2 regions of the Pseudoalteromonas sp. JC3 genome follow, and region 2 is predicted to be linked to the other one. Evidence: predicted binding sites of a transcription regulator. Region 2 holds the regulator's gene; the other holds the start of a gene.

Region 1 (4,219 bases), 1.7 Mb from region 2:
TAGATTGATCGGAAACAAACCGTGCAATACCTGTCATCGCACCTAATAAGGTAGCTTCAGTGTAATGCTTTGGCGGCTGAGTTTGTTTTTCTTTAACTTCACCTTTCTCGCATAAAAGTTGCTCTCCCACCTGTAACTCCGGCAATAGGCTTTCTTTCTCGACCTCATGACCTTTAAACAGTATCTTGAATCCTTGATCTGTTATTTGCTTCGCTTGTGCTTTGAATTGACCACCACTAATCTCCAACTCCACTTTAGTTTCGTTGTAGCGGTAGGGGTGAAAGAATTGCGCAAGATACTGTACAGAGATGAGTTGATAGACCTGTAACTCTCTATGCCCAAGCTGAGCACTGCGGAGCTTTTTAGTGGTTGGAATGATAGCGTGATGCGCTTCTACCTTTTTATCATTCCAACACGCTCCTTTTAGATTCATGTCAGCTAACTTAATAAACTTACTTTCTATTCCCTGATTGTGCTCGGCAGCCGCAATGACTTGCTCTCTTTCAACAAAATGTTCTTGTGGTAGATAACGGTTATCTGATCTAGGGTAAGTGATCAATTTATGTTTCTCATAAAGTGCCTGACAAATATCCAACACTTGCTGAGCCGATAAACCGTAGCGCTTATTTGCGTCAATCTGCAAAGAAGAAAGGTTATAGGGTAACGGCGGGTTTATCTTTTTTGGTTTTGTTTCAACCTTATTTATTGTTGCTTGCTTTTGACTGATCCGATCCGCAACGTTTTCGGCTAAGGCCTTAACCAGAACACGCCCATCTTCGTCCATATAGGGCTTACATGCTTCACTTGGTACCCACTTAGCTTCAAAAACACCCCAATTTGGTTTATTGATGTGTGCAATCACCTCATAAAATGGTTTAGATACAAAGTTCTCTATTTCTAGATCTCTTCTAACAACCAAACCAAGTACCGGAGTTTGCACTCTGCCAACCGACAAAACAGTATTCACTCCCGCTTTTTGCCCGGCCAACGTAAATGCTCTGGTTAAATTCATCCCAAATAGCCAATCCGCTCTAGCTCTTGCAAGTGCAGATACACTTAAAGGAACAAATTCTTGATTAGAACGTGTCGAAGCCAATGCCTTTTTCACAGCTTGTGGGTTTAAATCACTGATCAACAAGCGTCGGATCGTTGCTCTTTTCCGTTCAGGCAAGTTTACAAATTGAAATACTTCGTCCACGAGCAATTGCCCTTCTCGATCAGGATCTCCAGCATGGTAGATTTCATCGGCTTTTGTGAGTAACTTTTTTAAAGTGCTAAGCTGCTTTTTTGTTTTTGGCTTTGCTTTGAACTGCCATTGAGTCGGCACGATTGGTAGATCATGAAACTGCCATTTTTTGTATTTGACGTCGTAGTCTTCAGGTTCTGCTTGTTCCAACAGGTGACCTATACACCAAGAAACCACATCACCATTCGCGACTTCTATATAACCATCTTGTTTTTTATGTGGTTTTGGTAAGACATCGGCGATTGCTCGGCCTAAAGAGGGTTTTTCTGCGATATAGAGTTTCATGATTAGCTTAACTGTATATAGATACAGTTATCATAGTGAATTTTGACGAAAAACACCATAGCTGCAAAGAGACTGTCTCCAGTCTCTTTGCAAACCAACAAACTTACGTTCTTAATAAATTAAGTTGCTTATGTTTTTGTTCGACTATCAGCGTCATTGAACTGGCCGCTTGCTCTACTTCATCTGCAAACTTCGAAAGCTCAGCAGCGGCATCTGAAATGCCCGTCGTATTCGTATTAATTTCTTCGGTAACCATACTTTGCTCTTCCGCAGCCGTAGCAATTTGTGTTACTTCGTTAGAAATGCTTGTCAGCTCAGCAACTAGCGTACTCATTAACCTAGCCGATTCTTGGCAATAACTCACTGCGTCTTCACCTAGCTGCACAGAACTCTCAATGATCCGGCCTGAGTTCGCGACTTCACTCTGTAGGTTATCTATTAGTTTACTAATGTCGTCCGTCGATGCTTGTGTTTTTGACGCCAAAGCTCGAACTTCATCTGCAACAACCGCAAAACCACGCCCTTGCTCCCCTGCCCTTGCCGCTTCAATTGCCGCGTTTAAGGCCAGTAAATTAGTTTGCTCTGCAATAGCTCTGATCACTTCTAGTATTTTAGAAATATCATCACTGCGCTCAGATACCTTCACGACCGCTTGTTTTGCATCAATGACTTGATCCGCCATTGATTGCACCGTTTCGGTCGTTTTAATGATGCTTTGTTCGCTTTGCTGAACTTGATCTGCGGCCTGATTCGTACTTGCAGCCGCTTTTTCCGATGCCCGAGCCACCTCTGAAGCAGTTGCACTGAGTTCGTTAATTGCAGTAACTACGCTATCTATTTCTAAGTGCTGATTAGCGACTTTGTTTTTGATGTTTATCGCGGCTTCTGTTGTTCGATGCGACTGCTCGTAGGAAGATTCAGCAAGACCTTTGAGGTCATCAATCATCTTTCGTAGTTTATCAGTAAAGCGGTTAAAGCCATGTGCCAAGGCAATCAACTCAGCATGATGACTCACTTCTAGTTCATGCGTTAAATCGCCTTCGCTAGAAGCTAAGTTCTCTACCCGCTCCTGAATATGCGTAAGCGGGCCGATAATTGTGTTCACTAATACCACCGCAATGGCAATGCCAATAACAGCAATAACAATACCGATAATGAGCATCCAGCGACCAACGGAGTTTGTCGACTCCTCCAGCTGACTTTGCAGCGTTGTAGCAGAACTAAGTGCAATTGCCTTAGGTAGTTCGATTACTAGAGACCAAGTGGTGTTTGGTAACGCAATTTTAATCGGTACCGCTACGACTAAGTCTTCACCAAGCTCTTTAATCCCAGAACCTGTGTGCAGCGATTTTAACACCTCAGCCCTATCTGACTTTGTCGACTCAGCAAGTGGGCGGGCTAAATTCTTGTAGTGACTAGAACCCACAACAAGACCCAACTCACTTAACAAGGTTACCTTAGCGGCTCCTGAGTAAAGCGAGTTTGAGAGCTCGTCGACCATGGTTTGGAAAATCGGCAAATTTACATCCACGCCCACTAGGCCTCTAAATTGACGATTGACCACGACTGGTGTGGTCAATGAGGTCATCAGCATTTTGTTGCCCGGAGAAATTTCATATAAATAGGGCTCCATGATACACGGCGCCACTTTATCTTTTGCGCACAGATACCACTCGGCTTCTCGTAGGCCAAACTCATTGATTGCATCGGCATATTTTTCTTCTGCCGACTCAACTTTTTGTTGCATCGGACCATTGGCTTCTTGAGTAAAGTAGAGCTCTAAGGTACCAGCGCCCGGCACAGAGTGACTCGAACCACCTTGATTACTGGCATCATTGCCATCGTAACCATTCGGTTCAAACTGTGCATACATAGAAGACACAAAGCGATTTTGCTTTAGCGCACCATTGACAATTTCTTGCACTTGTTCACGGCTCAGAGGATCCTGCTCGGCGGTATGAGATAGTACACCCGCCAAAGTATAAGGAACACGATAGGCTTCATTGATAAAGCCAGCCACACGTTGCCCATATTGATTGCCTTTAGCGATAAGACCTTGGGATATTTCATCATAAATCGCTTGTTGGACCCCTTCACTTTGCTTGGTATTTTCTGCTGCAAGGTGAAACCACATTGTTGTCACTAATATAACAACCAAACTCGTTACTAATGCTGTTACAAAGAATAAGAGTTTGTTTTTAATCGAAGCTTGTTTCATAACATTCCCAGTTTTTAGACTTAGTATGCAAACAAATTGCACTGCACGTTCATCATCAACTTGATAAAACGAGTGACCCCTATTTTTATCGGCGACTATGAAGTCTTTTTTAACTGTAGCAAAAAATTTAATAACGTACTGAAATTTATGATGCTTGAGTGGGATTATTTAGGGAATAAATTATAAAGTGATGGGTAAAAAAAATAGCGCCGAAGCACTATTTTTTTATCTTGTCTTTGCCTGTCGTCTTTTCATTACTCGGCAAGCGGTGATGTATTGCTGACTTAATCAGCATATATCCAGAAATAGGGGCAGTGAGCAGCAAAAATATTGAAATCAAGATTTCCTTTACACTCACACCATCAGTCGTTGTACTAAAATACACCATTGCCGAGGTCAATAAGCACGCCATTCCAAGCGTTGTGGCCTTTGTAGGACCGTGGAGACGCATAAAAAAGTCAGGCATTTTC
Region 2 (4,219 bases):
GCAGGCCCGCCGCCTTCCAAAAATAATGACATCAGTAAAATTGCAAATGCAAAGGGTAGTATCCAAAAACTCCAGTTATTCATTCTCGGTAACGCCATATCAGGAGCACCAATCATCATTGGGATCATCCAGTTGGCAAGACCTGTAAATGCGGGCATTACTGCGCCAAATACCATTATTAGTCCATGCACTGTCGTCATTTGATTAAAAAAATGCGGATCTACAAGCTGTAACCCAGGTTGGAAAAGCTCGGCTCGGATCACCATCGCCATAGCACCGCCAATTAAAAACATGGTTAGTGAGAACAATAAATACAGTGTTCCAATGTCTTTATGATTGGTGGTAAACAGCCAGCGCTTTAAGCCTTTGGGAGCTGTATGGTGTGAATGTTCGTCTACGATGGCACTCATTACTTACCCTCCTCTAGTGTATCTATCTCACGCTGTATTTGGCTTGGCTGAATAACATCGCCAGTGTCATTACCCCAGCTATTTCTTTTATAGGTGATCACCCCCGCGATCTGCTTAATTGTTAATTGCTTTGCGAAAGATTGCATCGCAGTTCCTGGGCGGCCTAAAAGTAGAATATCTATATGAGCTTTAATATCTCCAGTGACGACTTTACTTCCTTTCATTGCAGGGAAGACTCCTGGTAGCCCAAGCCCAGTTGGTTGATGGCAAGCTGCGCAATAAGCCATGTAAGTTTGTTCCCCAACCTCCATTAACTCTTCTTTCGAAAGAGTTTGTTGCGCAACTGCCTGTGACTCCGCCTCTGCTTTTGCTTTTTCAGCTTTAGCATCGTTAAGCCAACTATCAAATTTATCAGGACTTACGGCCTCGACGACGATTGGCATAAAGCCATGATCTTTGCCACATAATTCAGCACATTGGCCTCTATAAATTCCCTCATCGTTTACCTTTGCCCATGCCTCATTTATAAATCCCGGATTGGCATCCTTCTTCACCGCAAAATCAGGCACCCACCAAGAATGGATGACATCATCCGAGGTCATCAAAAAGCGGACTTTCCTATCTGTAGGAATAACTAAATGCTTATCAACTTCAAGCAGGTAATTTTCATTTTTTTCTTTAAGATCACTAATTTCATCTTTCGAAGTAGAGAGCAAAGAATAGAACTCAACATCATGCCCCATATACTCATAGTGCCATTTCCACTGAGAGCCTGTGACCTTAATGGTCAGATCAGCTTTACTCGTGTCTTCCATAGCAATAAGCGTTTTTGTGGCTGGTATTGCCATACCAATGAGTATCAGGAAGGGAATTGCAGTCCAAAGTATTTCCACTTTGGTGCTTTCATGAAATTGCGCCGCAACGACGCCTTTTGACTTTCTGTGTTTTATAAGCGCCCAAAACATAATCCCAAATACAATCACTCCAATGACACAACATATTAGAAATATGGTCATGTGAAGCTCATACACTTGATGACTAATGTCTGTAACACCTTGCCTCATATTATAAGCGCTGTTAGCAAGTGAGGGCATGGCGATTAGCACCGCGATGAATGCTACAACTAATCGACAAATTTTCATTTGACGTCTCCTTCAAGACAACTCGTGGTTGTCTCTTGTTATTATTGGATGACTGTCATATTGTCTATTTGTACATAGACTTACTGCACGACTATTAACCAATTAGTCAAAAAACAAACAAATTGCAAGATTTTCGAGAAGACCGACTTTAGAATCAAAACTGGGGACTATAGGGAGTAAAACGAAGAATGATGAAAAATAGTGTATAAAGATCAGAAAACTAAAAATATTACTAAATGATTAAAGTCACTATAATTATCTAACTTTCACACAGTTAGAAAAGTTAATTATTACTTTCTAAACAAAATATAGTTAAAGCAAGCGCAACTTTATATTTAACGCTACGCTCGCTCTCATAAACTACATCCAGTCTGCACTTCGGATAACACCGACAGCTAACCCTTCAATGGAGAAATTTTGATGTTCTAGATCTACTTCAATCGCTTTAAATTCTTCATTCTCAGCATGTAAAAAAACTTTCTTTCCTTTCTTTTCAAGGCGTTTAACAGTCACATCTTCTTCTACACGAGCAACTATCACTTGCCCATTTTCTGCCACTTGAGTTCTGTGAACAGCCAATAGGTCACCATCTATAATACCAATATCCTTCATGCTCATACCATTAACTCTCAAAAGGTAATCAGCATTAGGTTTAAAAAAACTAGCATCTACATTACAGTGGCTTTCTACATGTTGCTCTGCCAAAATAGGCTCACCAGCAGCAACACGACCAATAATAGGCAAACCAAGTTGTTCTGATTCATCCTCTACAAGTCGAATCCCTCGGCTTGCGCCTGGGACCATTTCGATAACTCCCTTTTTCGCAAGCGCTTTCAGGTGCTCTTCCGCTGCATTTGCACTCTTAAAACCCAAAGCATCAGCTATTTCAGCACGAGTTGGAGGCATGCCTGTATCTTTTATGAATACTTTTATTAATTCAAAGATTTGTTCTTGTCGTTTTGTTAGAGGACGCATTAACTGGTATTCCATACAGTGGTTTATTTACTGTAAGTATATACAGCTCAAAAAAAATCGCAAATGTTTCTTTCTTCGCCATATTTTAAGTGTATTTATTGATAGCATTAATTAGATCAGCATTAAACAAGAAGCTTCAGAGCATAACCTACGACTCTACGAAATAAGGATTATTAAGTTTTAGGGCTGATAAATCACCTCCTACCATTTTGCACTGTGCTGATACTGTGGTAAGAGTGAGTTTATCTCGCGAGGTTTTCTATATCCCAAACAGCAAAAAACCCTTCGCATTACTGCAACGGGTTTTGATGTACATGGTTTTTTGCTGGAACTTCATTGCAAGCCATCGGCGGGTAAACCGCCTCCTACCAGAATGGCTTACTTTATGGCAGCAGGCTCATGTTGTGGGAGCGAGTTTATCTCGCGATGTGTTGATTGGCTTGTGAGGGTTTCTATATCTCAAATCTCTATACCCCAAACAGCAAAAAACCCGTCGCATTACTGTAACGGGTTTTTATGTGCATGGTTTTTTTGCCGGAACTTCATTGCAAGCCATCGGTGGGTGAACCACCTCCCACCATGTTGCACTGTGCCTATACTGTGGTAGGAGCGAGTTCACCTCGCGAGGTTTTTTCCAGAACTTCATTGCAACCCCTCGGCGGGTAAACCACCTCCCACAATGTTGTACTGTGCTGATACTGTGGTGGGAGTGGGAGTAGGAGCGAGTTTACCTCGCGAAATTTTCAAATCACACATAGCAAAAAACCCGTCGCATTGCTGCAACGAGTTTTGATGTACATGGATGTTCGAATGTCGATGAAGTTCATGGATGAACGCTTTTCATCAACCTCTTATTTAGCCCTGGCTCGCTACGAAGTAGGATGTTCTCATTTTTTAAATAGAGAGTCACATGGGTGATCCACACTATCATTGACCGGGGCCGACCCTTCGGCTGTTTTGTTTCACTTCTGAGTTTGGGTGACGAGAAACCGAAGCACCGCTTCGCAGTTCGAGGAAGTGAGCGCAAGGACGCGCGAAGGGGAGATGCTACATGGAAGTACTTTACCCCAAACAGCAAAAAACCCGTCGCATTGCTGCAACGGGTTTCTCTTATTTGGCCCTGGCGATGTTCTACTTTCACATGGGTAATCCACACTATCATCGACGCTGTTTTGTTTCACTTCTGAGTTCGGCATGGGGTCAGGTGGGTCCAAAACGCTATAGTCACCAGGAAATTCTGTTCATCAATGAAGTCTCCTTCATCAATGTAAATCTGGGAAAAAGCTATTAAATTCTTTTGTCTACTTTAGTCTATTAACTTCTGTTAGCTAAGGCCTCCATGGATGGAGGTCATGCTAGGAATTGTCTGGAACAATTCTAGTAAACCACTTTGGCGTTGTATGGTTAAGCCTCTCGGGTAATTAGTACGAGTTAGCTTAATGCCTCACAGCACTTCCACATCTCGCCTATCAACGTTGTAGTCTTCAACGGCCCTTCAGTTGACTCTAAGTCAAAGTGAGAACTCATCTCGAGGCCTGCTTCCCGCTTAGATGCTTTCAGCGGTTATCAGTTCCGAACGTAGCTACCGGGCAATGCAATTGGCATCACAACCCGAACACCAGCGGTTCGTCCACTCCGGTCCTCTCGTACTAGGAGCAGCCCCTCTCAATTCTCAAACGCCCACGGCAGATA

The links. Region 2 encodes LexA, which represses DNA repair genes until DNA is damaged. Its sites were predicted from a motif close to TACTGTATNNNNATACAGTA; they were not measured.
Region 1: QSH61_RS05680 (DNA topoisomerase III) is a predicted target of LexA. The motif match lies at 1,541-1,560, and genes of this name have one in related genera.

Annotation. Positions count from the first base shown of each region.
Region 1 is NZ_CP127855.1:1,379,771-1,383,989, reverse strand. It holds gene QSH61_RS05680 (DNA topoisomerase III) at 1-1,531, opposite strand, end outside; gene QSH61_RS05675 (methyl-accepting chemotaxis protein) at 1,635-3,749, opposite strand; gene QSH61_RS05670 (Na+/H+ antiporter subunit G) at 3,967-4,219, opposite strand, start outside.
Region 2 is NZ_CP127855.1:3,996,345-4,000,563, forward strand. It holds gene ctaD (cytochrome c oxidase subunit I) at 1-410, opposite strand, end outside; gene coxB (cytochrome c oxidase subunit II) at 410-1,552, opposite strand; gene lexA (transcriptional repressor LexA) at 1,913-2,527, opposite strand; rRNA gene rrf (5S ribosomal RNA) at 3,646-3,759, opposite strand; rRNA gene QSH61_RS17465 (23S ribosomal RNA) at 3,928-4,219, opposite strand, start outside.